3 regions of the Cobetia sp. MMG027 genome follow, and region 1 is predicted to be linked to each of the others. Evidence: predicted binding sites of a transcription regulator. Region 1 holds the regulator's gene; each other region holds the start of a gene.
The links. Region 1 encodes LexA, which represses DNA repair genes until DNA is damaged. Its sites were predicted from a motif close to TACTGTNTANNTANACAGTA; they were not measured.

Region 1 (10,423 bases):
ACCCGAGCCCTGACGACTGGGCATCATCACCGCAGCCGTCACAGTCACGTCCCAGGCAGCAATGTGCCAGGGCGCGCATCGGCGGCAGGCGGGTCACGCCTTCGCGCAGCCGTTGCACCCGTCCGCCTTCCTGATCGATGGCGATCAACAGATGTGGATTGACGCGGCGGATCTCACCGCACAGCGCCAGCACCTGCTCGGGAGAAACACAGTTGCGCGCAAACAGGATGACGCCGCCGACGGCGGGGCGTGCCAGTAGTTCACGTTCGTCAGACGTGAGGGTATGCCCCTCGACGTCGAGCATTACGGAGCCCAATGGCTGTGTCATGACATCCTTCCTGTCCATGGCCTGCTGGCCGTGTCATGCGCTGCAAGGCATGGCACGCACGGCAGGGTTTCATGTCGTTACGGGGCTCGGCAGCCTGGAAGACAAGCCTCAGGACAGGCGGCCGGCGCGAGGAAAGGCGCAATTCTAGCCGACTGAGCGCGACTCGAACAGTCGCGAGCACCAGCCGCCAGGCAACGCAGCGTCAGGCGTGCAACAGCACTGGCGTTCCGGCGGGCGCATGCCGGTAAAGGCACAGCAGATCCTCATCGCGCAGACGAATGCACCCATGGGAGGCCGGGGTGCCCATCGGCTCGCTGGTCGGCGTGCCATGGAAGTAGATGTAGCGCCGCAGGCTGTCGACGCGCTGTCCCGCCGCGTTGCGGCCACGGTTGATGCCGGACTCGCGACCGCTGAGCCACAGGATACGCGTCAGGATCCAGTCGCGTTCGGGGTGCTCGGCGGCCAGTCGAGGCGTGAACACCTCTCCCGTGAAGCGCCGCCCACGATAGACGGCACCACGCGGATTGCCCTCCCCGATCGCGGCGCGAACCACATGCCAGCCGGTCGGCGTGCAACCGCTGCCATCGAGCTCGCCGATACCGTTGAGGCCGCTGGAGATCGCACAGGCATGCACCAGCGTGTCAGGGTCAGCCGCGGGGGGCGGCGCATCACGACTGCCACTCGGCGCGTCATTGCGTATCTCGAGACGCTGGCGGGTGAGATCCACCGCCACCCAGCAAGCCATCAGCTGGCCGCCTGGGTGACCGCTTCACCATCTCCGAGCGAGGCCGGCAGCGGAGCCGCCATCGCCGCCACCACCACCGGACGCATGTGCTGGATCAGCTCGCGCACACTGGTGTGATGGCCGTATTCGGCCTCTTCGATATCGCGCAGTGCGTCCAGTCCCGAGAAGGTGAAGATCACGCTGCCGAGCATGAAGTGCAGACGCCAGAAGCGCTCGTTGTCTGGCAGGTCCGGCGTCGCAAGCTTCAGGAGCTCGGCGAAGCGGCTGAAGACCGTGCCGTAATGCTCGCGGATGTAGCGACGCATGTGGCCCTGCCCCTGGGTATAGGCAAGCCCGAGCAGGCGCATGAAGGTACGCAGGCTGTTGCGCTCGGCCGGCACCTCCAGCACCGTGCGCGCCATCACTTCCAGCAGCGTTTCCAGCGGCACCTGACGACCGGCATGCTGCTGCTCGACACTGTCGAGTGCCGCATGGAAACGCTCGCTGAAGGGGTCGAGATAGCGGGCGAACACTGCCTGGATCAATGACTTCTTTGAGCCGAAGTGATAATTGACCGCCGCCAGGTTGACCTTGGCCTTGCTGGTGATATTGCGCAGCGAGGTTTCGGCGAAGCCTCGCTCGGCGAACAGGACCTCGGCGGTATCGAGGATACGGGTAACGGTATCGGTCTGGGCCATGGGCGGATGCCTTGTCAGGTGATCAGTCACGAGGGGGCACGGGAGTCCTTGTCCCCCCGGGAAACGGCAAGGCCGTGGCCCGGGGGCGACTCTTCTCATGCAGGTCAATCAAACGACATGTCGGTCTTCACGCACCGCGTGTCAGGCAGCGACTCCGAGGCGGAGGCTGCCACGAGCCGTATCCCGAGCACAGGACAGAAGCACAGGACACACAGGGTCAGGTACCGGTAGCCTGATGCGCCCGACGAACATTCGTTTGAAACAAGATAATTCTAGCTGTCCATGCCATGACTGGCAATTGCTGGTTGTTTCAAACACTCGACAGCCAAGACCGGCAGGACGCGCATTCACGCGGGACGCTCGGGGACGGGATGGTCATGGGGTGTCCCGGACACCCGCTGTCTCGCGTCAGCATGTCGATGTCGACGAAGATGCCGGCAACGTTGCTGCCAAAGCACCCACGATGCCTTGCATGACCGCCATGACTGGATACAATGACAGTTGTATGGATGCACACCCCGTGCCGTCAGCTCAGATGCCGCCCAGGCAAAAGGCAATGCCCATGACTCAGCCGCTTACTCCGCGCCAGCAGGATGTCTTCGACTTCATCATCAAGACCATCAAGTCCTCAGGCTATCCGCCAACGCGTGCCGAAATCGCCCAGGCACTGGGCTTTCGCTCACCGAATGCCGCGGAAGAGCATCTGCGTGCCCTGAAGCGCAAGGGAGCCATCGAGATGGTACCGGGCACCTCGCGGGGCATCCGCGTGCCGTCTCTGGCCGAGGCGGAAGAGGATAGCGAGCAGGGCCTGCCGGTCATCGGGGAAGTGGCCGCTGGCAGCCCTATCCTGGCCAGCCAGCATATCGATCGTCATTGCCCGCTGCCCAGTGACTACTTCTCGCCTGCCGCCGACTATCTGCTGCGCGTGCGCGGGGTCTCGATGAAGGATGTCGGCATTCTGGAAGGTGACCTGCTGGCCGTGCACCGCACGAGCAGCGTGCGTGACGGACAGATCGTGGTGGCGCGTCTGGGGGATGAAGTGACGGTGAAGCGTTTCCGTCGCGATGGCCATTACGTATGGCTGGAAGCCGAGAACGAGGACTTCGCTCCCATCAAGGTGGATCTGCGCACGGACAGCCTGGAAATCGAGGGCCTCGGCGTGGGCGTGATCCGCGATGGCGGCCTGCACTGATCTCAAGGCTCGCAGGCAGTCTGTCCTCACAGCGCTGACGCGCAGATGACGATTGTCGCCATCAGGGCATCCACGAAAAAACCCGCCGATTGGCGGGTTTTTTCGTGGCTGGCAGACATGCGGGAAGTGCTCAGTGCACCATGCCTTCCGACTGCTCGTCCTCATCATCCTCGCCATCCCACAGGCGGGTGCGGGTGATGGCGTGATCGATCATCTCACGCGCGACCTCGAAGCGATTGTCACGCAGCAGATCGGCAGCTTCATCGGAGATGCGGATACTGAGAAGTGGCTCACCTTCACTCTCGGCGGCACGCAGGATCACTTCCCCATCTTCCATTTGCACGATTTCAAGTACGGCGGGATCGGACACGTCATTCCTCCTGCACGGCATCCTGAGGATACCGGCGTCGTTGTGATCGTCAGCTTGACGGCGGGCAGGCCCTGCGACTTGCAGTCACTGGCGACAATGCAGAAAAAAGTACGACCACAGCCAGAGCCATGGTCGTACCGGAGAATGCAGGGCTTGCCACAATGCCGCCAGTCTAGCACCCGTCATGCCAAGGCGTCACCTGAATGACAGGTGCGTGACATGCCAGCGCCTTCGGGTCAGGCAAGGCGCGACGCTACCACTCCACATTCGACTCGCGAAGGTGTGACAGCAACGCCTTCATGGCGCTGACTGCCGTGGCGAGACGCTCTGCCAGAGGCGCATTGGCCGCCGCGGCGATGATGAGACCATCGCCACGCGCCTGGCCTTCCTCACGCCGGGCAGCACCGCCCTCTTCATGCAAACGCGTGATATCGGCCACCAGCTGGCTCAACCAACTGTCCGGCTGCGCCTGCAGGCTTCGCAACTGCTCGATTTCCGCCACGGGAGTCGGCGGTGTGGCCAGCCGCTCGCGCCAGCTGCCCTCAGGCCAGCGTGCCGACGCGGCGCACTCCTCGATCAACGAGGCCAATGCCAGCTCCATCAACGCCAGCGCCCCTTCCTCACCGGCCATGCGCCGTGCGACGGCATGCTCATCACGCGTCGCGACGGCCGCCTGCTCCAGCAGCAACTCGGCCTGATACAGCAGTTGATTGGTGCGGCCACGCTGGCTCATCAGCTCTTGGCTCCCTTGCGCTTGTCCTCGACGACCCAACGGCCGTTGTCGAAGGTCGCCTTCCACCCCGTCGCCTTGCCATCCTCGTCCGTCATCACGAACTGCTCCTTGGCCTTGCGCGAGAAACGAATCTGCGTCGGGCGGCCATCGGGGTCTTTCTCCGGCGCCTTGAGGATGAAGTGATACTTCTCCGGCAGCTCGTCGGCATGCGCCTTGAGCTCGCTGACCAGCGGCGGACGCGTCTCGCGATTCTTGGGGAACTGACTGGCGGCAAGGAACAGGCCACTGGCGCCATCACGCAGCACGTAGTGATCCTCGACCTTCACGCAGGCAAGTTCCGGCATGGGGATCGGGTCCATCTTCGGCGGTGCCACTTCCCCGGACTTGAGCAGCTTGCGGGTGTTCTTGCAATCCTCGTTGGTGCAGCCGAAGTACTTGCCGAAACGCCCGGTCTTGAGCTGCATGTCGGCACCGCACTTGTCGCACTCGATGACCGGCCCATCGTAGCCCTTGATGCGGAACTGACCCTGCTCGACTTCATGTCCCACGCAGTCCGGGCTGTTGCCGCAGACGTGCAGCTTGCGCTGCTCGTCGATCAGATAGCTGTCCATGGCCGTGGCGCAGATCGGGCAACGGCGCTTGGCACGCAGTGCATCGGTCTCGGCATTCTCATCCGCGTCAGCGGCGACCGCCTCATCCCCCGGCAACAGGTCGATGGTGGTCTTGCAGCGCTCCTTGGGCGGAAGGTTGTAACCGGAGCACCCCAGGAAGACGCCGGTGGAGGCGGTACGGATCTGCATCTCGCGACCACAGGTCGGGCAGGCGATATCGGTCGGCACCGGCTGATTCGGGCGCATGCCCTCTTCTGACTGGGCGTGATCCAGCTCGGCCTTGAACTCGGCGTAGAAGGCATCCAGCAGTTCACGCCAGTTGCGCTGACCGTTGGCCACCTCATCGAGGTAGTCTTCCATGCGCGCGGTGAAGCCGAAGTCCATCAGGTCCTTGAAGGATTCACTGAGACGATCAGTGACGATGTCACCCAGCTTCTCGGCGTAGAAACGCCGATTTTCCAGCGCCACGTAACCACGATCCTGAATGGTCGAGATGATGGCCGCATAGGTCGAAGGACGGCCGATGCCGCGCTTCTCCAGCTCCTTGACCAGACTGGCTTCGGTGTAACGCGCCGTCGGCTTGGTGAAGTGCTGCTGCGGGTCCAGCTCGACCAGCTCCAGCACCTCGCCGATGGCCAGGTCCGGCAGTGACTGGTCCTCTTCCTTCTTGCCCGCCGGCTTCATCACGCGGGTATAACCGTCAAACTTGAGCACCCGGCCCTTGGCACGCAGCTCGTAGCCATCGACCTCGATGGTCAGGGTCGAGGACAGATACTCCGCCGGCACCATCTGGCAGGCGACGAACTGACGCCAGATCAGCTCATACAGACGCTCCGCGTCACGCTCCATGCCGGTGAGGTCCGTCGCGCGACGCGCCACCTCGGAGGGACGGATCGCTTCGTGAGCTTCCTGGGCGCCTTCCTTGCTGGAGTAGACGTTGGCGGCCTGCGGCAGATAGTTGTCGCCGAATTCCTCAGCGATGAAGTCCCGCGCGGTGGCCACCGCGTCCGCCGACAGATTGGTCGAGTCGGTACGCATGTAAGTGATGTAACCGGCCTCGTAGAGGCGCTGCGCCATCATCATGGTCTTCTTGACCGAGAAGCCGAGACGACTGCTGGCCGCCTGCTGCAGGGTCGAGGTGATGAAGGGGGCATTCGGCTTGGAGCGGGTCGGCTTGTCTTCGCGATTGGAAATCGCGAGCCGAGCGGTACGCAGCGCCGCGATGCGATCCAGCGTTTCCTTCTCGCTGGTCGGACGGAAGGCCTTGCCATCCTGACGCGCCAGTTCGAAACGGATCGCCTCGCCGCTGGTCGCGGCAAGCTCTGCGTGCACATCCCAGAATTCTTCCGGAATGAAGGCACGGATCTCACGCTCGCGCTCGACGATCAAGCGCACGGCAACCGACTGCACTCGCCCGGCCGACAGCCCACGGGCCACCTTGGCCCACAGCAGCGGCGAGACCATGAAACCGACGACACGATCCAGATAGCGACGCGCCTGCTGAGCATGCACGCGGTCCATCTTCAGATCGCCCGGCTCATCGAAGGCCGCCGTGATCGCCTTCTTGGTGATCTCGTTGAACACCACGCGCTTGTAGCGGGTATCGTCGCCACCGATGGTCTCGCGCAGGTGCCAGGCAATCGCCTCACCTTCGCGGTCCAGATCCGTCGCGAGATAGATGGTGTCGGCCTTCTCGGCCAGGCGCGTCAGCTCGGAGACGACCTTTTCCTTGCCGGGCAGGATCTCGTAATGCGCCTCCCAGCCGTTCTCCGGGTCTACCCCCATGCGACGGATGAGCTGCGTCTTGGCCTTCTTTTCCTTGTGAGCCGCCTTGGCTTCCGGCGACATCTTGCGCGTCTCGGCTGCCTGACGGGCACGCTCCTTGGGATCGGTGGCCTGCTTGCCGCTACCGCTGGTCGGCAGATCGCGGATATGCCCGACACTCGACTTCACCACGAAGTCGTTGCCGAGATACTTGTTGATGGTCTTGGCCTTGGCAGGCGACTCGACGATCACCAGTGACTTGCCCATGGTTGCTCGCATCTCCTGGCCGGCGCTGACTGCACCGGCGAATGACTCGTAGCGCTGGGTTTTATCCCAGCCTAAAAATGCGCCTACCCTACCCCAGCATTTCAGCGCTGACCAGCAATGTTGCCAGCACCACGACATGTGGGTGGTGGCAGCGGACATCACACACCACCCCGAATCTCGAGAATCGACGCCCGAGGCATGACGCGGTCATCGACCGGCACCCGGACCTGCCAGACCCGCCAGATGCATGTGTCGCCATGACGACAGGCAAGCCATGACTATATATAAGTGGCCTTTTCACGATTCGTCACATCAGTGTGGCATTACTGACACAGGCAGTGGCAGGCCTGCGGGTCAACGTAGATGCCATCCCCACAGCCGGGGCCTCTCGGATCACGCCGTGTCTGGCTGACCACCAGCCTGACGCCAGCGCTTGTGAAGACGCAAGTCATGTCGCTACCATCGCCACCATGGCAGCCGAATCACTCACGCGCTACCACACCAATCAACCACGACACTCGACAGGCTCCCTTTACGTCGTCAATGTAGTAAAATGACAACACAAACCGCCTGACCCCTCACGCAAGTGTTCAAGGAGTATGTTCTCATGCCGCACGCGTTCAACGGCCCGATCCGCCGCACCAAGATTGTCGCCACACTCGGTCCGGCCAGTGACAAGCCGGGCGTCCTCGACGCGATGATCCGTGCCGGAGTGGATGTGGTTCGCCTCAACTTCTCTCACGGCAGCCCCGAAGACCACCGCATGCGTGCCGAGGCCGTCCGTGCCGCCGCCGCCGCCCAGGGCCGCAGCGTCGCCGTGCTGGGTGATCTGCAAGGTCCGAAGATCCGCATCGCCCGCTTCAAGGACACCGCTGTCCAGCTTCAGGAAGGCCAACCGTTCATCCTGGACATCGGCCTGGGCCGCGATGAAGGTACCGTCGAGCGTGTCGGCTGCGACTATCAGCAACTGGCCGATGACGTGGTCGCCGGCGACGTTCTGCTGCTTGATGACGGTCGCGTGGTGCTCGAGGTCAACGAACTCAAGGGCAACGAGATCCACACCACCGTCAAGGTGGGTGGCAAGCTGTCCAACAACAAGGGCATCAACAAGCAAGGCGGTGGCCTGTCCGCCGAGGCGCTGACCGAGAAGGACAAGGCAGACCTCAAGACCGCCATCGACATCGGCGTGGACTATCTGGCCGTCTCCTTTCCGCGCAGTGGCGCCGACATGCAGCTGGCACGTGAGCTGCTGGGCGAGGAAGGTCGTGACATCGGCCTGATCGCCAAGGTCGAGCGCGCCGAAGCCGTCGCCGACGACGCCGTGCTCGACGGCATCATCCTCGCCAGTGAAGGCGTGATGGTGGCGCGTGGCGATCTGGGCGTGGAGATCGGCGACGCACAGCTGATCGGCGTGCAGAAGCGCATGATCCGCCGTGCCCGCAGCCTCAACCGCGTGGTCATCACCGCGACCCAGATGATGGAGTCGATGATCAGCGCCCCGCTGCCGACCCGCGCCGAAGTCTTCGACGTCGCCAATGCCGTGCTCGACGGCACCGACGCCGTGATGCTGTCGGCCGAGACCGCGGCAGGCGATTTCCCGGTCGAGACCATCGAGACCATGGATCGTGTCTGCCTGGGTGCCGAGCGTGAACGTGCCGCCCAGGAATCCCAGCACCGCATCCACGAAGGCTTCAGCAAGACAGACGAGACCATCGCACTGTCTGCCATGTACGCGGCCAACCACCTGACGGGTGTCGTGGCCATCGTCTGCATGACCGAATCCGGCTACACCCCGCTGATCGCCTCGCGCATCCGCTCGGGTCTGCCGATCGTCGGTCTCGCCCAGGACCAGAAGACCCAGCGCCGCATGGCTCTCTATCGTGGCGTGGTGTCCCTGCCCTTCGATTCCAGCGAGCTGCCGGCGCAGGAGATCAACCGTCGCGCCATCGCCGAGCTGGAAGCGCGCGGCATCGCCAACCGTGGTGATCTGGTGATTCTGACCCGCGGCGATCAGATGAATGCCCACGGTGGCACCAACACCATGAAGATCGTCACTGTCGGTGGCACCATCGACTGAGCGACCGGCATCGACGGATCGACACCGGCAGCGTTATCACTGGCGGGGCTGACACCCCGCCTTCAGGAGATCAAGCGGCATGAGCGAGCAACGACCCAAGCGCCAGGCACGACGCACCCTGGCAGAACGCAAGCGGATTGCGCTGGTGGCTCACGATGGCAAGAAGGATGAGATGCTGGCCTGGGCCATGCGCTGGCGCGATGAGCTGTCACGCCACCAGCTGCTGGGCACCGGCACCACGGCCCGACGCATCAGCAAGGAGCTCGGACTTGAGGTCGAAGGCCTGATGAGCGGGCCGCTGGGTGGTGATCAGCAGATCGGTGCGCGCATCGCCGAAGGCAATCTCGACCTGCTCATCTTCCTGTGGGACCCGTTCGCTCCGATGCCGCACGACCCTGACGTCAAGGCGCTGCTGCGCCTGGCGACACTGTGGAACGTGCCGGTGGCCAACAATGTCGCGAGTGCCGACTTCATGTTCCACTCATCACTGATGTCGGAGTCGGTCGAGATCGCGGTCCCCGATGCCAATGACTGGGTCAGCACCCGCGCCTGACACTGGCACATTGCCGATACACGCAAACGCCCGCCCCTCTTTTGAGTGGGCGGGCGTTTGCGTATGGGCTCGTGTCAGCGTGATCCACATGGTCATTGGCTTTATGCAGAACAGCGAATATCCGCGAAAATGTCGTAATCAAACTACATTTCGGACCTGTACCTGACTGACAGCCTCAAGCGCCTTCCTCCAGGCGTCTGATGCCTCACGCCTGAATCCTGAGCTGGCTGGCGATGATCGCCCCGCGTGAGGCCATGCAATAGAGCCCGATGTGATGGGCGTCTCGCTGCGGGTGGATGGCGGGCGCAGGCAGTCCAAGGGCAGCCACACTTTCCGCACTCAGATCATAGGTGGCGCAGGCAGGCTCCAGCACCACGATGTCGCTCACCTCGCCCAGCAGACCATGATTGCGTGCAGAGAGAAGCGTCAGCACCAGGTCCATCACGCAGATGTCCGTGCAGATTCCCGCCACTATCAGCGTCTTCAGTCGCTGCCGGCCAACCCACTCCTGCAGCGCATTGACGCCGCTTGCCGGGTCGATCGCGCCAATATATCCATTGATGCAATCCTTGCGCACCAGAGTGGCATGCGGATCGCTCTCCAGCCACGCAAGCTCGGCCACCAGCTCATCCTCACCACTACCCTGCTCACAGTGAGCGGGATAGGGCGGCTCCGGGACGCCGGGTGAGTGGGAGTCAATGAAGGCCAGCAGCGGGCGAGCATGCGCCGAGAAACAGCGCGCCACGTCGTCACTGAGCGCCACCATGCGGGTTACCTGGGCATTGTCGGCCTGCGGGGCCAGAGCGCCTCCTTGCACCTGACAGAAGCCGTTGATCTCATCGACCAGAATCAGTCCGGCACTCGGCAGCGAACATTCGTAAGGGGCAGGCCGTACCGGCAGGCGCGCATCCAGCGCAAGGGGGGAGTCGAGAGGCGCGGGGGATGCAGGAAACGACAACGGCGAGCTGTCGGGGCTGCTGGCCGAGGTAGCATCGGCCTTTGACGCTCTCGTGTCAGTCTCTGAGGAAGCAATGGAGTGAGGCATCGTGTCGTACCCGAGGCAAGGAAAGCCTTCAGAGTATCAGCAGGTCACCGGACATGGCAGC
Region 2 (10,423 bases), on a different contig from region 1:
GCGCGGCCCGACCCCGGAAATCTTGATCAATTCCCGGAACAGACGACGCTCCGGCTCCTTGCCGAAGCCATAGAGCAACTGGGCGTCTTCACGCACGACCAGATGGGTGAACAGCTGACAGTCCTCCCCGACAGCCGGCAGACCCAGCAAGGTATTCATGGAGGCTTCAAGTTCATAGCCCACACCCTGTACATCGAGTACCAGATGAGGCGGCTGCTTTTCGAGCAAACGCCCGGTCAGACGTCCAATCATGTTTCGGGCTGTCCTTGAGTCTTCAGTGCCGCCTGCTCATGACATCAGGTGTCAGGCGGCACGGGTTGTTGCGTTGCGGGCAAGCCTACCAAAGATAACGTGCAGGCGGCATGTCCGAGTGTCACGACGATTTTGTCGCATGAATCTGACAGTCACTTGTCGCCATGAGACCAGATGCAGGCAGCATGCGGATGCCAGCAGAACGCAAGATGCTGCCTGACATCGTGAAAACAAGCCCACAAGTGACTGAAAAATTGGAATTTATTGATAACGATAGCGTATCTGGCGCAAGCGGGCTTGTCACTTCTCGCCTGTAGAGGCCGTCTTCGGCACACGCCGGAGTCTGCTCCCCACTCTCTTCAGCCCCTGACCAGACACTCTTCAGACCCTACGTGACCGGCAGACACCTCATTTGCCCGGCTCAAAGTCACGCCAGCTACTGCTGCGTCGTGCGCGGGTACTCTTGCGCCCTGCACCCGCCCCCAGGCCCAACGCCTCCAGCTGCGCGCTGCTCGGGGTCAGTCGCATGCGTGCAAAGCAATGTGTCAGCGCGATGGCCAGAGCATCCGCGGCATCCGCCTGAGGCGTTGCAGACAGCTTGAGCGTATGGGTCACCATATGCTGGACCTGCGTCTTGTCTGCTGCACCGGACCCCGTGACAGCCTGCTTGATCTGTCGCGGCCCATACTCTGATACCGGCAGGCCGTGGTTCGCCGCACACACGATGGCTGCCCCACGAGCCTGACCGAGCTTGAGCGCGGAGTCGGCATTCTTGGACATGAAGACCTGCTCGATGGCGAACTCCGCCGGGCGATGCATGGCAATCACTTCACTGATACCGGCGTAGATCTGCGCCAACCGCTGGTCGAGGCTGACCTGGGACATGCGGATGCAGCCACTGTCCACATAGCGGGGCTGAGCCGCCGAGACGTCCAGTACGCCGTAACCGGTCAGGCGTGATCCCGGATCAATGCCAAGAATGATCATGCCACCGCCTCACGTCTCACACTCATTGCCGCTCCACCCCTGTCGTCTTTCCAGCTTACTGTGTATATAACCAGCCACAATGCCACAAAAAAGGCGGTGCGACACTGTCATTGCCTGCATCATCTGCAGGTAACAGTCTCACACCGCCTTGCCGGGGGTCACTTGCCCGCTTGCGCGGGACTACCCCTCTCCCGGGCGCTGATGGCGCCTGTCAGGAGAGGTTGATCACCCCGGGGTCATTCGCCTGGATCAGGCCTGACCGCCTTCTTCTTCGACCTTGACCTTCTGACGCAGACGGATGTTCAGCTCCTTGAGCTGCTCGCCGCTGACTTCCCCCGGGGCGTCGGTCATCATGCAGCCAGCGCTCTGGGTCTTCGGGAAGGCGATGACTTCACGAATGGTCTTGGCGCCGGTCATCAGCATGACCAGACGGTCGAGACCGAAGGCCAGACCACCATGGGGCGGCGCGCCGAACTTGAGCGCGTCGAGCAGGAAGCCGAACTTCTCTTCCGCTTCCTCTTCGCCGATGCCCAGCACTTCGAACACGGTACGCTGCATGGCCTGGTCGTGGATACGGATGGAACCGCCACCCAGCTCAGTGCCGTTGATGACCATGTCATAGGCGCGAGACAGTGCCGCTTCCGGATCGGCCTTGAGTTCTTCCGGGGTGCAGGACGGCGCGGTGAACGGGTGGTGCAGCGCGCTCAGGCGGCCATTGGCATCGGCTTCGAACATCGGGAAGTCGACGACCCACAGCGGTGCCCATTCGCGGGTGTAGAGGTTGAGGTCTTCGCCCAGCTTGACGCGCAGCGCACCGATGGCCTCGGCCACGATGTTGGCCTTGTCGGCACCGAAGAACACGATGTCGCCATCGACGGCGCCACAGCGGTCCAGCACGTCATCCACGACGTCTTCCATGAACTTGACGATCGGCGACTGCAGACCCTCGATGCCCTTGGCACGCTCGTTGACCTTGATCCACGCCAGGCCCTTGGCACCGTAGATGCCGACGAACTTGGTGTAGGCGTCGATTTCCTTGCGTGACAGGCTGGCACCGCCCGGCACACGCAGCGCGGCGACACGGCCCTTGTCATCCTTGGCCGGGCCGGAGAAGACCTTGAAGTCCACGCCGCTCATCAGGTCATCGACATCGACCAGCTCCAGCGGGATGCGCAGGTCCGGCTTGTCGGAACCGAAGCGCTGCATGGCTTCGGAATACGGCATGGTCGGGAAGTCGCCCAGCTCGACATCCAGCACTTCCTTGTAGAGACCACGGATCATGGTCTCGGTCATGCCCATGATGTCCTTCTCGTCGACGAAGCTGGCCTCGAGGTCGATCTGGGTGAATTCCGGCTGACGATCGGCGCGCAGATCCTCGTCACGGAAGCACTTGGCGATCTGGTAGTAACGATCGACACCGGCGACCATCAACAGCTGCTTGAACAGCTGCGGAGACTGCGGCAGCGCGAAGAAGCTGCCGGCATAGGTGCGGCTCGGCACCAGATAGTCACGTGCCCCTTCCGGCGTGGCACGCGTGAGAATCGGGGTTTCGATGTCGAGGAAGCCCAGGGCTTCCAGCTGGGCACGCACGCTGTGGGTGATGCGTGAACGCAGGCGCAGCTTGTCGATCATGTCCGGACGACGCAGGTCGACATAACGATACTTGAGGCGAACTTCCTCACCGACCTTGTTGTGGTCGTCCAGCTGGAACGGCGGCGTCTGTGCGGTGTTGAGCACTTCGACATCCTTGGCCAGCACTTCGATCATGCCTGTCGGCATGTTCGGGTTCTGGGTGCCTTCCGGGCGCATGCGAATACGGCCCTTGATGCGCAGGACGTACTCGCTGCGCGCCTTGTCGGCAGTGGCGAAGGCATCGACGGTGTCCGGATCGACGACGATCTGGGCGATACCGTCACGGTCGCGCATGTCGAGGAAGATGACGCCACCGTGGTCGCGACGGCGGTGCACCCACCCGCACAGAGTGACATCCTGATCGATCAGGGTCTCGTTCAGTTTGCCGCAATAGTGGCTGCGCATGTTGATTCCTTGTTGCTCAAATTCGTGATCGACGCACTGGTGCGCGTCTGTCTCAGAGGGCCTGACGCTGGAGATGCCTGCCACTCATGCATGACCTTGCACATGGATGGCAGGCATGACAGCTGGCCTGATGACGGGAGACATCAGGACGAGCTATCGCCACCTCCGGCCAGATTCTTCTTGCTGCCGGACTTGAAATCCGTTTCGTACCAGCCACTGCCCGCCAGACGGAAACCGGCGGCGGATACCAGCTTTTCCAGCTGGTCCGTCTTGCATTCCGGACATTCCGTCAGCGGCGCGGCGCTGATCTTCTGCAACTTGTCCATCCGATGGCCACAGGCCTTGCAGTGGTATTCATAGATCGGCATGGTTTTTTCCTGACGATACTGGTCCCGAGCGCATGAATGCGAATCGCGGACCATGACAATGTTATGCCTTGCGGCGCCCTTGCATCAGACGTGCCGGAGACATCAATATGAGTGACATCTCAAGCACAGCTTCGGAACGCGTACAATAAGGCCAGTTGAACGTCTTTCAAGTCAAAGCGAAAGGGCCACATTATAGCGTGCTCGGCCCCTTGCGGGGCAACACCTCGATAGATTCCCGGCAATGCGCCGTCATGCCCGGCCAGGGTCAGGCCTCATTCACTGCCGCCCGGCCGTCTCACGTCATGAGGACACCGATGTCTGATCCCCAACTCGCATCTGCAACTCCCCCTACTGCTGCCGCTGGTTCTGGCCCGCAGGCCGTGATGCTCGACATGGCATCACTTGGCGACGGTCTTGACTTCAGCCGCCTGAAGGACCGGGTCAATGGGCTTGTCTGCCATGATGCCACGTTGCCCGAGCAGGTCGTGGAGCGTCTGGAGGGTGCCGAAATCGTGCTGGTCAACAAGGTACGCCTGGAGGCGCAGCATCTGGAGGCCCTGCCGACATTGAAGCTGATCGCCGTCATGGCCACCGGCACCAACAACATCGACATGGAAGCGGCAAGGGCGCAAGGCATACGCGTCATGAACGTCGCGGCCTATGGCACCGCCTCTGTCGCACAGCACACCTGGATGTTGATGCTGGCACTGGCCGGACAACTGCCTGGCTACCAGGGAGATGTCGCGAGCGGTGAATGGCAGCGCAGCAATACCTTCTGCCTGATGGGCCGCCCCACCCTGCAACTGGCCGGCAAGCATCTGGTGATCGTCGGCAAGGGAGAGCTGGGGACTGCCGTGGGCAGGTTGGCAGAGGCGTTCGACATGCGCGTCACCTTCGCCGCGCGCCCGGGCAGTGAGTCGACGTCTCAACGACCGAGCCTGAAACACCTCCTGCCTGAAGCGGACGTCATCAGCCTGCACTGCCCACTGACGCCTGAGACACACCATCTGATCGACGAGCAGGCCCTGGCGTTGCTGAAGCCCGGTGCCCTGCTCATCAACTGTGCACGCGGTGGCATCATCGATGAAGAGGCTGCACTTGCCGCCTTGAAGCGTGGGCACCTCGGTGGACTGGCCGTCGACAGCCTGCCGGAGGAACCGCCCCGGGAAGGCCATGCCCTGCTGACAGCGCTGGCTGACGGCCGCACGGCGTCTGAGGCCGGATGGAACCTCATCGTCACGCCCCACAATGCCTGGATCAGTCGTGAAGCGCGTCAGAACATACTCGATCTGAGTCTTGCCAATATCGAGGCCTATCTCGGCGAAAACGTCTGAGACATGGACGAGGGGGCTGCACTCCGATGCCCGCCCGCTGACAGAGGCATGGATAGACACAAGAAGGGGCCAGATGCACAAGGTATCTGGCCCCTTCTTGTGTCGGAATTGCCGCGTCATTCAAGAGGAATGACGCGACATCGATGGCAACTAGCCTGAGATCACTCTTGAATTCGCTCAGCGCAGGTGGCTGGCGAATGAGGATCTGTCGATACGAATATGCATGCCGGCGGCCTTGACGGGGTGGCCTTCGGCATCCCACGTCACTACCCGCCCGCGCGAGATGAGCAATACCCAATCAATGGCATCCGCCGCCTGATCCTCGTCATGCCGACTCGCCGACGATGCCGCATGGCCCTCGCCGCCTTGCGGCTCGATGCCCGGTTCAACCGTCAGATCAGGATGCGCATTGCAGCCCATGCTTTCGATGTGCCGCAGATCCTCCTCTCCCGGGGCGCGCATGCGGTACTGACATTCGAAGGTATCGCCGAAGGTGGTGAACACGCGGTGACGCAGGACATGCACGGCTTCCAGGTCGTCAGGATGGATCAGCCGATCAAAGTCCAGCTCGCGCATCACCAGCGGCTCACGCCCTGTCGCTCCCAGCATCCGCCACAGATTGGGGTGAATGTGGATGATGCGCCCGGGAATATCCATCTCCCACAGACTGTCGCCACTGGCCTCCAGGGAGTCGAGCAAGCGCCGCTCACTGGCCTGGAGTTCCTGCTGGGTCTGGCGCAGACGTCGGTACATCTCTTCCGCTGTATTATGGGCATCATCTAGCTCGACGATACCGCATTGCCCAGGAGACTCGATCTCCGCCCCCATGCCGATACGATGCAGGCGATCCCTGAGCTCTGCCAGCGGCACGGACAGATGGCGACTGATGTGGTGGGTGCGCCAGCTCATCAGCAGGAAGAAGCTCAGATAGAAGAGAATCAGGCCGCCCACCAGCGCCATGCCGACCAGTTGAAAATTGCGCCCGATCTCGGCGGTACGCGAGAAAACGGCCGACTCCTCCACCATGCTCAACATGATCCAGTCATTGCTGCTCAGACGCTCCCAGGCCACCTTGAAGGGCTCGCCATCCACCGAGACGCTTGCAGAGCCCCGACGCTGCCCGAGGATCTGCTCGGACAGGGTGGCGAAGACGGGATGCCTGGACAGCTCCATCTGCGCCGGCCGCAGCACGTCCTCCTCCTGGATAATGCTGACGTCCGGCTGCTCGACCGGTGCCAGAGACAGCAATGATTCGCCCCGCGACGGCACCGCCAGTGAGCGCCCCTTGGCATCGTAGAGCATCGCGAAGCCGCTCCAGGGCAGTTCCATGGCCAGAATCTGGTTGACGATGACATCCAGGGTCATGTCGATGCCTACCACACCGAGAAATTCGTCACCGTCGTAAAAAGGCGTGACGGCAGACGTCATCCAGCCATTGGCGGCGGGGTCCTGATAGAGATCCGTCCAGACGGTGTGGCGCTCGGGATTCATGGCCGGTGCGGCCAGGTAGAAGAAGGAGAAGTCTCGGCAATCGTGATCGGGGGGCAACAACTCGACGAGATCCACATAGGGATAGATTCGCACATAGCAGTTCGCCAGCGTCACGAAGGTCTGGATGACCGCGGGATGGGTCGAGACGATATTGCGCATCAGGGGGTCCACGGCCGTCATTCGCAATGCCAGTGGCACATCGATCTCGATATCAGGCAGCACGGCATGGAAGCCACTGGCCTGATCCCCTTCATCCCTCTGGCTGGCCCAGGCGCCACTGCGCTCGAATCCATGCCGAGCCGCTTGCTCCGCACTGACGGGAGAAGCACTGTCGAGTCGAATCATGCGGGCCTGTGCCGCCATGCCGGTGGAGAGATCCTGTATATGTTCCAGCTGACGATTGAGGCTCTTGGCCTCGCGCAGCATGGCCAGATTCAACTCACTGCTCGACTGCGCCTGAAGGTAATTCAGGTTGGCATCACGTATCTCGTCGTTGGACAGGAAGTACACCGCTACCAGCGCCGTCTCTACCAGCAGCAACGGGATCATGGTACTGGTAAACAGCGCGCGCCAGACCCATTTCTTGATGGTGATGGGGGTACGTTGAATTCCCGGCATTGGCGGATTTCCTGATTCCTCCATAAGTGAATCGAGTATGCGCCTTCTCTTGCCTATAGGTGGACTTCGCGCTTCAACGCTCAAACATGTCCAAAAGGTCAGACCTTGGTGTCAGGACTGCGGACAGGCGGCCAAGGCTTTGCTAGGATGCTCGCCCCCAAGGAGGCTGCATGCTTTACAACTACGGTTCCATCAATATCGATCACGTCTACCGGGTCCCTCATCTGGTTCGCCCCGGTGAAACTCTGGCGAGTCACTCCTTCCGTCAGGTATTGGGCGGCAAGGGGGCCAACCAGTCCCTCGCTCTAGCACGCGCAGGCGGAGATGTCACCCACTGGGGACGTCTCGGCAATGCCGACCGCTGGGCACTTGAGCCATTGGAGAGCGCCGGTGTCATCACGTCTCAGGTCGAACTGAGTGCCAGCGCCAGCGGTCACGCCATCATTCAGGTGGATGATCACGCCGAGAACAGCATCATCCTTTACCCTGGTGCCAATCATGGCTTCACCGACGAACACCTCTCCGAGCTGTTCTCCGGAGTCACCCAGGGCGATTGGCTGCTGCTTCAGAACGAGTGCAATGCGCTTGGCAAGGTCATCGAGATGGCGCATGCCAAGGGCATGAAGATCGCCTTCAACCCGGCGCCGATGGGTGCTGAAGTGCTGGATCTCCCGCTGGAGCATTGCCAGGTGCTGTTCTTGAACCGTGGCGAAGCGGCGCAACTGGTCGAGCTGGAAGAAAGCGCACCGGTCGACACGCTGCTCAATGCCCTGCATGAGCGCCTGCCCGCCACCGAGGTCGTGCTGACTCTGGGCAGCGAAGGCGTCTGCTATCAGCTGGGCGAGCAGCGCATCCAGCTGCCTGCCCATCGCGTGAAGGCGGTGGATACCACCGCTGCCGGCGATACCTTCATCGGCTATTACCTGGCCAGCCAGATCGATGGCATGAACATCGAAGACAGTCTGCGTCGCGCCAGCACGGCCTCCGCACTCTGTGTCAGTCGTGAAGGCGCCGCTCCCAGCATTCCGGGCAGCAGCGATGTCGCTGACGCCCTGGCGGAGTGGCCCCCCCTGGACGCATTGAGCAACTGAACGACCCCCCCCTTGAACCGGACAGGTCTGAGCCTTTCCTGAGGGTGAGGCTCAGCCCACGGCACGCTGATTGAGGTGCCGGTGGCACCGGTTCATGGCTTTATCGGCAAGAGGACATCATGAAGACTCCCATCATCTTTGATACCGACCCGGGCGTTGATGACGCCCAGGCCATCGCCATCTGCCTGGCACATCCGGACATCGAATTCCTCGGCATGACGACCACCTTTGGCAACGTCACCATCGAGACCGCCACGTCCAATGCGTTGTTGCTGGGAGAGCTGGCGGGCCAGAATATCCCGGTCGCACAGGGTGCTGCCCAACCGCTGGTCAAGGACAAGTTCCCCGCACCGGCGCACATCCACGGCGCCAACGGCCTTGGCAACATGGATATCCCGGAGCCCAAGGGCAAGGCGTTGCCCATCAGTGCACCGCAGTTCATCGTCGAGCAGGTCAATGCGCGTCCGGGCGAGATCACCCTCGTCGCGGTAGGCCCGCTGGGCAACCTGGCAACCGCCCTGCAACTGGACCCGAGCATCATCACCAAGGTCAAGCAGGTGGTCGTGATGGGTGGCTCCATCCGTGAAGGCGGCAACGTCTCTCCGGTCGCGGAAGCCAATATCTTCAACGACCCGCATGCCGCCTCCAAGGTGCTCACGGCAGGCTGGCCGCTGACCATGGTCGGCCTGGATGCCACTCACCGCTGCGTGCTGTCCCCGGCACATGTCGAGCGCATCCGTGTCGCGCAAGGTGCCCTGGGCGAGGTGCTGTCCGGCAGCTATCAGTTCTACAAGGCCTTCTACCAGGAAGCTCGTGGCATCGATGGCTGCTGTCCGCACGACAGCTGTGCCCTGGCCTGGCTGATGAAGCCGGAAATGTTCACCGTCGAGCGTGGCCACCTGAGCGTCGAAGTCGAAGGGCTGGCGGAAGGCCAGACCCTGTTCGCGCCGCAAGGACGCGAGTTCCTCGGCAATCAATGGTCCCAGACGCCGTTGGTCGACGTCTGCGTCAATGCCAACGGTGAGCAGGTCGTCGAGTGGATCACCGACGTGCTGACCGCCAAGGCTTCCTGAGCCTGTACTCCCGATATCACGTGACGCACCGCGGGTCATGACGATACCGGCTGCCCCCCGCAAGGCATGCCTTGCGGGGGGCCAGTCTGCGTGATGCCTCGCCTTCTCTCCGTTTTCTGCCGTCACCTTTCCTTGCATCCAGTGCTGTTCAGCCGTCAGGCAAGGCGCGATCAGCCAGCATTGTGTTCTCCCCGCCTCTCCCGTTTCTCCCGTTTCTCCCGTTTCTCCCGTTTCTCCCGTTTCTCCCGTTTCTCCCGTTTCTCCCGTTTCTCCTGCCTCTCTCGTCTTTTGTCTTTCGCCTCTCCCACCTCGCCGATGACAGTGTTGTGGGTAGGATTGATATCTGTGCGGAGACACAAGGTAACGGTATAATATAAAGATGCTTGCAGAGGCAGACAGATCGCTCACTGCCATGCTCAGCGTATGCGCGTTATCTGATAGGCTATCAGGGACGCACGACCTGCCACCCAGACGCAGTCTTCAGAATTCCATGGAGCGTTTCATGCCCTCATCGTCTCTCATGCCCGCCATGCGTGCACCGTCTCAGCTCTGCTCCGAGGGCTCGGCAGACAACGCCTGTCAGTATGACTGTCTCGTCTTCATCGGCCGCTTCCAACCCGTTCACCATGGTCATGTCGCGATCATGGAGGAGGCCCTGCGTCGTGCACGCCAGGTCATCGTCCTGGTGGGGTCTGCCTGGCAGGCGCGTTCCTTGCGCAACCCTTTCACCTTCGATGAACGCACCCGCATGATTCGCAGCTGTTTCGGGGAGGATGCCAATGCCCGACTGGAAATCGTGCCGCTGCTGGATGCTCTCTACAACGACGATGTCTGGGTGCGGGATGTGCAGCGCAAGGTGCGTGACATCGCACGCCCGCAGGCCAATCGCATGCCCCGCATCGCCTTGATCGGGGCCACGCATGGCAATGACAATGCACGTTCCAGCTATTATCTGAGTCTGTTCCCGCAGTGGGAATCCGTGGCAGGGCCTTACCACGAGGGCATGGTGGCGAGTCATATCCGCGATGTGATCTTCAGCGAACGGGCCAGAGTCGAGGACTGGCTGGACAACGAGGGACTGGAGTTGCTGCCCGGCAGCGTCGCGCAACATCTGCGCGGCTTTCTGGAGGAAACGGCATGGCAAGGTCTGGTCGAGGAGCGGCGACTGCTCG
Region 3 (10,423 bases), on a different contig from region 1:
GCGGATCGGCGCCAGCGGCACCGGCAGATGTTCCAGCCCCACAAGCCCGGTGCAGAAATGGGACACCTCAAGCTCGGTGGCCAGCCGCTCTCCTTCGATCGTCATGTCACTGCCGGGGGCCAGCAGAATCAGGCGTGCGGCAGGCGCTTCCAGCGGCCAGCGAATCTCGGCCGGCAATCCGGCCGCTGACAGGCGCTGCCAGTACGATGGCGGGCAATGCGCGACCCCCAGCGCCTCCAGGCGTGCCTGAGTGTGCGGACTCCGAGTGTGCGGACTCCTGTTGCCGGACGTCTCCTGCGCCTCACTGGCCTGAGGCTGACTGGCGAAGGCGTGATCTCCCTGGCTGACGACGCTCGCGAAGTGCGCAAGCGACGCCTCGATTGTCGTGCCTGCCCCCTTCACCGCTTCGCGGGGGCTTTCCCCGCTCTGCTGTGCCGCATCGGCGGCTTCATCACCCGTTGCCTTCAGCGCCAGCCACTCACAGGACTGCGCACCGTCCACGGATGACACCTGCACGCTATCGCCGGGCGACAGATCAAGTGCCAACACCTCCAGGCCGGCGATTCGGTAACGATACGGCTGGTTCGGCGTGGCAGCGGGTATCTCGACTGCAAGTCCCATCCTGGTGATACCTCTTGTTGTCATGGCAGGCGAGCCAGTCGAAGGAAGTGCTCGAGGGGCAAGCCTGGATCAGATGTGCCTGGATGGTGCATGACCCCTTGCGTCGCGCACCACGTTCTTCATGGTTAATTAAATTTACTCTCAGTAGATACGACGACAATCCATCAAGAGAGGTACCCATGAAGGAGTAATCCATTCGCTGGCATGAAGCTTGCTGGTGTGACACTCGAATCATGGCGCGCCGCAGGGGCGGCGAAACGACAGAGGAACTCGCATGGCACTCAGTCTCGGCGCATCGAAGACAGGCAAGGCGCCTGCATCGCAAGGGATAGCGCATCGCCTTGATGTCCAGCGCGCACGAGGCTGTCGCGCCGATGCCGAGACTCCCGTTCGCCCTGCTGCCATCCCGCCGCCTGATCTGCGTGACAGACACCACCTCGATGCCATCACCTTGCGCATCGCTACCTGCGCTGACCTCGAGGAGGCGTTGCCATCCGTGCTGAGAGAGCTGCTGGACATGCTGAACGGCTGTCCTGAAAGCGGCACGGCGCACTCCTCGATTGGCGAACTCTGTGTCGTGCATCGCGCACCCGGTCAGGCGACCCATGCGGTGATTTCCCCTGCCGGCATCGCTTTGTCAGCCGCTGCGCGCCAGAGATTGCAGGAAGTCGTCAGGGATATCGGTCGCGATCCCGGCGCCCGACAGCAGGCGTCTGGCACAGCCGGCACGCCAGGTGGCGTGCTGATCGCCCTCACGGACGCCGCTGACAGAGGGGAGACGGGCAGAGGGGCGACGGGCGATGCCTGGTTATGGCTTGGAGAGCCGACAGCCGCAGCCCCCTCACGCGAGACACCGCTGGCACACGCCGTCATCGACGCTCTGAGCCGTGGCCTGGCATTGCAGCAGCAGCAACAGACGCGTCACGCTGAAGACAGGCAGGCAGCGGTGGCACAGGCCCTGAAGAACGAACGCCGACAACTGGCGGCAGAGCTGCACGATACCCTCGCCCAGGAATTGAGTTATCTGCAGATGCAGAGCGCACGCCTGACACGTGCCGCCCGCCATGCGCCACAGGAGGTGCAGGCACTGGCTGAGGAGGTGCATACCCAGGCCCGGCGCGCCTTCCGCCAGACCCGTGAACTGATCAATGGCGCGCACGCCACCTGGGGAGACGCGCCGCTTGCCTGTGTGCTGGAGGCCTTGATCGAGGAATTCGAGACCCGTTCCAGCATGGTGTTCGAGCTCGACAATCGCATCCAGTCACTGCACCTCCCCGATGCCCTGTCCCTGCAGGTGGTGTTCATCGTGCGCGAAGCGATGACCAACAGCGTGCGTCATGCCAGGGCCACCCACCTGCGCCTGCAACTGCTCTATCAGTCTTCAGGACAGCAGCCGGCGGCGCGGGTGTTGCTGACCATCGAGGACAACGGCTGCGGGTTCGATCCCGCCGAGATCCCCGCCGCGCATTTCGGACTGGGCATCATGCAGGATCGCGCACGCCACCTCGGGGCCGAGTTCGCCATCACCCAGCCTCGCCAGGGCGGTACCCGCGTGACACTGAGCTGGGAGCGCCGCGACACATGACCGCGACACGACAGACACCCTCGACGCACCCGACACGTCATACACTCCCGACAAGAGTGGTACTCGTCGACGACCATCCGCTGTTTCGGCGCGGGCTTGCCGAGCTATTGAGTGAAGGTGGCCTGTTCGAGGTCGTGGCCGACTTCGATGATGGTGCGCATCTGCTCGAGCGCCTCCCCATCCTCGCCCCCGAGCTGGTGATCGTCGACTGGCAGATGCCGCAGCTTGATGGCCTGACCCTGATGCGCCATCTCAAGCAGCGTGATGCCGCTCTCAAGGTCGTGCTGCTGACCGCCTCCGACGACAGCCGCCACCTGCTGGATGCCATCCAGCAAGGGGCGGATGGCTACCTGATGAAGGACACCGCCCCCGAACGCATTCTCGAGCGCCTGCAGGCCGTCATCGACGGCAAGCTGGGGTTGGAGGAAGAGACCTTGCTGCTGCTGGCCAGGCGCCTGCAGCAGGACCACCGCCAGCGCTCGGCACGCGAACATGCACCGCCGGAAGGTGGCGTTCCCACGCCGGGTTCAGCCGTGCCGCTGACCGAGGCGACAGACGCTGCCCTGACTGACGGCATGGCTGAGACCGAGACGGCGGACTGGCATCGCGGTCTGACCGAGCGTGAGCGCGATACCCTCAAATGGATCGGGCGCGGCCTCAGCAACAAGCTGATCGCGCGCGAGCTGGGCATCAGTGACAGCACGGTGAAGGTCTACGTCAAGAATCTGCTGCGCAAGCTGGATCTGCATTCGCGACTGGAGCTGGCCGCCTGGGTCTACGCCCACCCGCTGACGCCAGCGAGTGATGCCAGCCGAGCGCCCGCCGAGGACGCGACAAGCGCCAAAGAGGCCATGACACGGGCCGAAAAGGAGAGCCTGAGATGATGCGCTTTCTCGAACAGTTCGCCTCCGCCTCACCCGCCTCGACGGCCTCGCCCTTCAGCGCACAGGCGATTCTCGACAGCCTGAGTGATGCCGTGGTCGTGGTGGATGCTGACAGCACGCTGCTCTATGCCTCGCGTGGCTGGCAGGCCCTGAGCGGACACGAATCGAGCGGCCCACGGGAAGACACGCCAACCGCCTCTCGGACGGAGGGGGGCGGCACGGCACCGCGGCGCCTGCGGGAAGCACTGCACCCCGCAGATCACGCGCGCTGGGACGTGCTCGCCCGGCACGTGTCACGCCGTGAGCGGCCTGACTGCTGGCGATTGCGCATCCTCGGGCCGGACCACCACTATCGCTGGTGTGAAGTCCGTAGCCAGTCGCTCTCGCTGGCCTCGCCCTGGCCCGCCACGCTCACTCTGCATGACATCAGCGAGCGCGTGCAGCAGGAGCAGATCGACGCCGCCAACCTGCGCAGCCTGACGCGCCTGATCAAGGGCCTGCCCGCGATGGTCTATCGCGCGCGCAACAACCGCCACTGGTCGATGGAGTACATCAGTGACGGCTGCCTGGCCATCACCGGACTCAGCCCGCGCGAGCTGCTCGACCACCCCTCCCTCACCTACGGCGACATGATCCACCCCGAGGATGCCGACCGCGTGTGGGACCAGGTACAGGCCGCCCTTCAGGCACACACACCCTTCACCCTTGCCTACCGCATTCGTCACCGCGATGGCGACGTGCGCCGGGTACAGGAAAAGGGCCATGGCATCTATTCACCTGACGGCACGCCACTGGCCGTGGAAGGCATCATCTTCGCCGTCGACACCTCGGACCTGGCAGGGGATTCTGCATGATCCGCAGAGCATGGCATCGACGTCGCATACTCCTTTATGGCTACCCTTTCCGAGCAATGTGCAGCCAGGTCACATCTCGCTAGCCTGTTTCGTTGTCAGTGTTTCACGACGTCATCACGTCACGAAACCTCAGGTAACGCATCAAGACACAACAAGAACAGGATGGTATCCATGACCCAACGTATCGCGATCATCGGCGCAGGCCCCAGTGGACTGGCTCAATTGCGCGCCTTTCAATCCGCTGCCGACAAGGGCATCGAGATCCCCGAGATTGTCTGTTACGAGAAGCAGGATGACTGGGGTGGTCTGTGGAATTACAGCTGGCGCACCGGCCTGGATGCCCACGGCGAGCCGGTCCACGGCAGCATGTATCGCTACCTGTGGTCGAATGGTCCCAAGGAGTGTCTCGAGTTCGCCGACTACTCCTTTGAAGAACATTTCGGGCGCCCTATCGCCTCCTACCCGCCGCGCGCCGTGCTGTTCGACTATATCAAGGGGCGTGTCGAGAAGGCTGGCGTGCGCAAGTACATTCGCTTCGGCTGTCCGGTCCGTCAGGTCACCTTCGATGAGACTACCCAGCAATTCACGGTCAGCGTGCATGATCAGGCGCTCGATCTGGTGACCAGCGAAGAATTCGATCACGTCATCGTGGCTTCCGGGCATTTCTCGACACCCAATGTGCCGGAATTCCCCGGTTTCGCGACCTTCAATGGCCGCATTCTGCATGCGCATGATTTCCGCGATGCACTGGAATTCAAGGGCAAGGATCTGCTGTTGCTCGGCAGCAGCTATTCCGCGGAGGACATCGGCTCGCAGTGCTACAAATACGGTGCGCGCAGCATCACCACCAGCTATCGCACCGCCCCGATGGGCTTCAAGTGGCCGGACAACTGGGAAGAGAAGCCGCTGCTGGTGAAGGTCGATCGCGATACCGCCTATTTCAGTGACGGCAGCCACAAGCGAGTCGATGCCATCATCCTGTGCACCGGCTATCTGCATCACTTCCCGTTCCTCGAGGAGTCGCTGCGCCTCAAGACTGCCAACCGCATGTGGCCGCTGGGGCTCTACAAGGGCGTGGTATGGGAAGAGAATCCGCGCCTTTTCTATCTCGGCATGCAGGACCAGTGGTACACCTTCAACATGTTCGATGCCCAGGCCTGGTGGGTGCGCGATGCGATTCTCGGCACCCAGACACTGCCGGCGAAAGCGGCGATGCAAGCCGATAGCCAGGCATGGCGCGAGCGTGAGGAAACGCTGGATAGCGACGAGGCGATGATCGTCTTCCAGGGCGACTACGTGAAATCGCTGATCAGCGAGACCGACTACCCGAGCTTCGATATCGATGGCGTGAATCGCACCTTCCTCGAGTGGGAGCATCACAAGCACGAGAACATCATGACCTTCCGCGATCACGGCTATCGCTCCTTGATGACCGGCACCCTGGCGCCCAGACATCACACGCCGTGGCTTGAGGCGATGGATGACTCGCTGGAAGCCTATCTGGCCCAGCCGGCCGAGGCCCAGGCGCCATCCGACGAGGAGTCAGCTGCTCCGGTGACGAGCACGCCGCTGGCCTCCTGACGCTTTCTGGTCACTGTACACAAGAGCTTCTGTTCACAGGGATGCAAGTCAGACGAGGCTGCACCAACGACTCGCCAGGCACCAGGCGGAGGGGCTCCCTCCGCCTTTTCATGGCCAGAAACATCAACAAAAACTCATATAGACTCGCATTCATGCAACGCATGTCTTTCGCTGGCGATTGAACGCCTCATTTTCCCGACACCTCACAAGGACGCCCGATCACCATGCGCATCACGCTCTATTTCCTGATCTCGACCCTGTGCGAAATCGGCTGGGCCACGGGCCTGAAGGTCGCCGACACTCCCCTGGAATGGGCACTGACGGTGCTGCTGGTCATCATCAGCCTGAGTCTGGTCACCCAGATCGCCAGGACACTGCCCGCCAGCACCACCTACGCCATCTTCGTCGGCCTGGGCACGCTGGGGACGGTGGTGACTGACCTGCTGTTCTTCGAGCTCGAGTTCCAGTGGTCCACGCTGGGCTTCGTGGTGCTGATGCTGATCGGCATCATCGTGCTCAAGACGGCCCCCGGCGCGCCTGCCGACAAGCAACCTCGCGCGAGTGCCACACCACAGACCACCGTCAGTGAATGAGCAGGAGGGATGACATGGATTGGGTCTATCTGATCGCCGCCGGCTGCTGTGAAGTCGTCGGCGTCACCGGTTTCAACCAGTACGCCAACCACCGCCGCCGACGGGGTGTGCTGCTGGTAACGCTGGGCTTCAGCGCCTCCTTGAGCCTGCTGTATCTGGCCATGGACACCATCAGCCTGGGCATCGCCTATGCCGTATTCTCCGGCATCGGCACCGTGGTCAGCGCCATCATCGGGGTGCTGTTCTGGCGGGAGCATTTCTCGTTTCGCCGCATGGCCTGCATCGGCCTCATCGTGCTGTCGATCGTCGGCCTCAACCTGACAGGCGGACATTGATCATTGCCATTCGTGCAATGACCAATTGCCGTCAGGTGCCTTTTTCTGTCGTCGGCAGTGCACTAGCCTCTCGGGCAACATTCGTGATCATGCCATTCAGGAGTCTTGCCATGAGCCTGTCCTTCTACGCCGTCAGTCACGAACGCGGCTTCTCTCCCACGCCCCTGCCCATCTGGACCGACAACGGTGACGTGTCTGACCTCTTCGAGACCGAGGCGACACCAGAGGTGGTCCGTCAGGAGGTCGAGGGTGTCCCGGGCGCCTTCCAGCTGCTCAATGTGCTGACGCCTGCCGAGGCCGACAACTTCGTCGCCACCCTGGAGGCAATGGGCTTCGAGGAGGATGCGCCCGTCTCCCTGCCGCGTTCGGTACGCCACAACCTCAACGTCAACTGGGTCGTCAGTGACGCCATCGATCAGGTCATCTGGGCGCGCTCGGCGCCACTGGTGACCGAGCAGATCCAGGGCGAAGGCGCAAAAGGCATCAATGCGCGCTTTCGTGTCTATCGCTACGAGGCCGGTGACTTCTTCAAGCCGCATACCGATGGTGCCTGGCCGGGCAGTCGCGTCATCAATGGCGAGATCGTCCAGGACGCCTATCCGGGCCTGATGAGCCAGTACACCTTCCTCATCTTCCTGAGCGATGGCTATACCGGCGGGCGCACCGAGTTTCTGGTCAGCCGTCGCGACCCCGAAAGGCCTGCCCAGTCACGGGACGACATCCAGACAGTCTCGGTCGCAACGCCCAAGGGCGGCGTGCTGTGCTTCCCGCATGGCTCGCACCCGCAGCACTGCGTGCACGCAGGCGAGCCGATCCGCGATGGTGCCAAGTACATCATCCGCAGCGATATTCTCTACTGATCACCACCTGCCGAGAACCTGCTAGCGACCGGCTAGCCGCTCGCGGCGGGCGAGCAGGAAATCGACCCAGGCACGCACGCGCGGGTTGTGCTGATTCTCGCGCGCGAAGACGACATGGATGCCAGTGTCGAAATCCGACGACGTGACCTGATGGTCCTCCAGCACCGCCACGAGGCGTCCCTGGTCCAGTTCTTCACGGATGGCCCAGAGCGGTTGCACCACGACACCAGCTCCCTCGAGGGCTGCCTGGGTCAGAATGTCGGCGTTGTTGGTACGCAACGCGCGTGCTCGCGCCGAGATGCGGTGCTCCCGCTCACCCTGCACCAGCCGCCAGTGATGATTGGCGGTGGTATAGCTGAAGGTCAGCAGGCGGTGCCGCGGCCAGCACGAAACGCTGGTCACTGATGTGCCGTGCGATCAGACTCGAGTCTTCCAGATGGCCGATGCGGATGGCGACATCGAACTGCTCCTCGATCAGATCCACACGCTGATCACTGCTGACGATATCCAGCGCCACCTCGGGGTAGCACTGCATGAATTCACTCACCAGCGGTGCCAGATAGAGGCGCGAATATCGCCACGGCACCGAGATGCGCAGCGGCCCCGCGACTCGCTCACTCAGCGTCTCGAGCTCATCCGTCAATTGAGCCACCTCGCCCAAGATGGCACGGAAACGGATCACGACTCGCTCACCGGCAGGCGAAAGCCGCACATGGCGCGTGGTGCGCACCAGCAACGGCTCGCCCAGCTGTCGCTCCAGATGATTGACGTGACGCGTCGCCGTGGAACTGGCGATCTCCAGCTCACGCGCAGCCGCATTGAAGCTCTGATGCTCCGCCACCTTGAGGAAGGTGCGCAGTCGTTGGGTCAGTTCGTTCATGGCTCTCCACAGTGAACCCGCCTTTCACGTAGACACCGGACCTTACGCCCGATGGCATTCGCCGATGCCGAGCATAACACCCTCGCCATCCGGGCTTCGCAGCGGCCACTTTCACTTGAGGCGGCTTTGCATATTAGCGGTTGCCTAACGCTTGCCTGCCACGGATACTGTATATAAATACAGCCATGACAGGAGAGCTTTCCATGACCGCATCTGCCCCCCTTGCCACTCACGAGACGTTGGCTCGCCCTCATCCCGCTCCTGCGCCATGTGAGCTGCCATACCCCCACATCACGGGGCGTGCGGGAATTTCCGGCTTTCCGTCACCGGCCGAGGATTACGCTGGCCGGACATTGGATCTCAACGAGCGGCTGATCAAGCGTCCAGCAGCGACCTTCTTCATGACGGTGGCAGGTGACAGCATGGAAGGCTTCGGCATCTACGAGAATGACACCCTGGTCGTGGATCGCTCCATCGACGCCCGCCCCGGACATATCGTGGTGGCGCTGGTCGAGGGCGAGGTGGTGGTCAAGCGCTACGAACTGATCGGCCAGCGGCCGTATCTGTGCTCCGGCAATGCCCTGTATCCGCCGGTGGCTATCGTCGATCTCGAGTGTCAGGTCTGGGGGGTGGTGCGCTCCGTCATCCACGAATACGCGGTATGAGCGCGCCGATGATCGGGCTGGTCGACTGCAACAACTTCTACGCCAGCTGTGAGCGAGTCTTTGATCCGCGCCTGGAAGGCCGCCCTGTGGGGGTGATGTCCAACAATGACGGCTGCGTGATCGCACGCTCTCAGGAACTCAAGGCGCTGGGCATCGAGATGGGGACCCCGGCCTTCCAGCTGCAATCCCTGGTACGCGAGGGGCGCATCCACCTGCTCTCCTCGAACTATGAGCTGTATGGCGACATGTCGGCGCGCGTGCGCGACGTGCTGGAGGAATACAGCGCGGGGGTCGAACCCTACTCCATCGACGAGATGTTCGTGCGCTTCGATGGCTTTGACCGCAACGCGATGCTGGCGCTGAGTCGTACCCTGCACCGCAATGTGCGCAAGTTCACCGGCATCCCGGTATGTGTCGGCGTGGCCCCCACTCGTACCCTGGCCAAGCTGGCCAACCGTACCGCCAAGAAGCGGCCGGAATTCGGCGGCGTCTGCGTGCTGGAACCTGCCGAAGTCGGCACCCAGCGCCTGCTGGAAGACACACCGCTGGGCGATGTCTGGGGCGTGGGCCATCGCCTGGTCGAACGGCTGGCACTGCAAGGGCTGCATACCGCCTGGGACCTGCGCTGTGCGGACCCGCGCGTCATCGGTCAGCGCTATTCCGTCGTGCTGGAGCGCACCGTGCGCGAGTTGCAAGGCACGCCCTGCTTCGAGATGAACGACCCCGATGATGCCCGTCAGCGCATCATGACCTCACGCTCCTTCGGCCGCATGACCGATGACATGAATGAGCTCAAGGATGCCATTCGCCAGCACGCCCAGCGCGGCGCCGAGAAGCTGCGCCATCAGGGCAGCCAGACACGTGCCGTGCTGGTCTTCCTCAAGAGCAACCGCCACCGCCCGGATCTCCCGCAATACTCGCCCAGCACCATCATCGAACTCCCCGAACCGACCAGCGACAGCCGCGAGATACTCGCCGCCGCCCATCAGGCGCTCGAGCGTATCTATCTGCGCGGCTATCGCTTCATGAAGGCAGGCGTGATGCTGCTGGACCTCATCGACCAGCCCCGAGAGCAGCTCTCGTTGCTCGACAGCGAGGCCGATATCGCCAGACGAGAACGCAACCAGCAGCTGATGGCGACACTGGATGCGATGAATCAGAAGATGGGTCGTGGCACCGTGCGTCTGGGCGTCGCGCGCCCGGATGCCGCCTGGCAGCTGCGCTGCGCGCATCGCAGCTCACGCTATACCACCCGCTGGCAGGAGCTGAAGCGACTGGGGAGCCCCCCTCGGCTCCCTACAACGTCAGGCGCGACGCAAGAAACTCGACAAAGGCACTGATACGGGGCGAGAGCGTGCTGTTGCGGTAGTACACCGCCTGGATCAACTCACGCGGATTGGGCGACTGGACCTGCCCCGGCAGCACTTCTACCAGAGCGCCCGACGCCAGGTCATCGGCGAGCATGAAGCGGGAGATCAGCGCGATGCCGTGGCCGGCCAGGCATAGCTGGCGCATGACTTCACCGCTGGAGGTGGAAAGGTGCGGCGTCGTTTCCAGCTCCCGGG

Region 2: the regulator LexA is predicted to act here: its motif matches at 1,296-1,315, upstream of ruvC (crossover junction endodeoxyribonuclease RuvC).
Region 3: the regulator LexA is predicted to act here: its motif matches at 8,359-8,378, upstream of PJK54_RS11395 (LexA family protein).

Annotation. Positions count from the first base shown of each region.
Region 1 covers NZ_JAQJIO010000005.1:286,709-297,131, reverse strand. The annotation lists gene nagZ (beta-N-acetylhexosaminidase) at 1-328, opposite strand, end outside; gene PJK54_RS08795 (L,D-transpeptidase) at 531-1,073, opposite strand; gene PJK54_RS08790 (TetR/AcrR family transcriptional regulator) at 1,073-1,750, opposite strand; gene lexA (transcriptional repressor LexA) at 2,313-2,942, shown strand; gene PJK54_RS08780 (hypothetical protein) at 3,073-3,312, opposite strand; gene PJK54_RS08775 (DUF6586 family protein) at 3,566-4,045, opposite strand; gene topA (type I DNA topoisomerase) at 4,045-6,687, opposite strand; gene pyk (pyruvate kinase) at 7,295-8,764, shown strand; gene PJK54_RS08760 (methylglyoxal synthase) at 8,844-9,317, shown strand; gene PJK54_RS08755 (isochorismatase family protein) at 9,523-10,275, opposite strand.
Region 2 covers NZ_JAQJIO010000004.1:317,576-327,998, forward strand. The annotation lists gene ruvA (Holliday junction branch migration protein RuvA) at 1-252, opposite strand, end outside; gene ruvC (crossover junction endodeoxyribonuclease RuvC) at 661-1,239, opposite strand; gene aspS (aspartate--tRNA ligase) at 1,489-3,276, opposite strand; gene PJK54_RS07215 (FmdB family zinc ribbon protein) at 3,420-3,644, opposite strand; gene PJK54_RS07220 (D-2-hydroxyacid dehydrogenase) at 3,959-4,978, shown strand; gene PJK54_RS07225 (PDC sensor domain-containing protein) at 5,156-7,087, opposite strand; gene PJK54_RS07230 (ribokinase) at 7,258-8,178, shown strand; gene PJK54_RS07235 (nucleoside hydrolase) at 8,298-9,251, shown strand; gene PJK54_RS07240 (bifunctional nicotinamide-nucleotide adenylyltransferase/Nudix hydroxylase) at 9,781-10,423, shown strand, end outside.
Region 3 covers NZ_JAQJIO010000007.1:162,636-173,058, reverse strand. The annotation lists gene PJK54_RS11445 (DUF1989 domain-containing protein) at 1-621, opposite strand, end outside; gene PJK54_RS11440 (sensor histidine kinase) at 896-2,206, shown strand; gene PJK54_RS17840 (response regulator transcription factor) at 2,203-3,090, shown strand; gene PJK54_RS11425 (PAS domain-containing protein) at 3,087-3,944, shown strand; gene PJK54_RS11420 (NAD(P)-binding domain-containing protein) at 4,116-5,525, shown strand; gene PJK54_RS11415 (DMT family transporter) at 5,750-6,118, shown strand; gene PJK54_RS11410 (DMT family transporter) at 6,133-6,453, shown strand; gene PJK54_RS11405 (2OG-Fe(II) oxygenase) at 6,564-7,313, shown strand; partial or broken gene PJK54_RS11400 (LysR family transcriptional regulator) at 7,335-8,193, opposite strand; gene PJK54_RS11395 (LexA family protein) at 8,397-8,858, shown strand; gene PJK54_RS11390 (Y-family DNA polymerase) at 8,867-10,198, shown strand; gene PJK54_RS11385 (LysR substrate-binding domain-containing protein) at 10,155-10,423, opposite strand, start outside.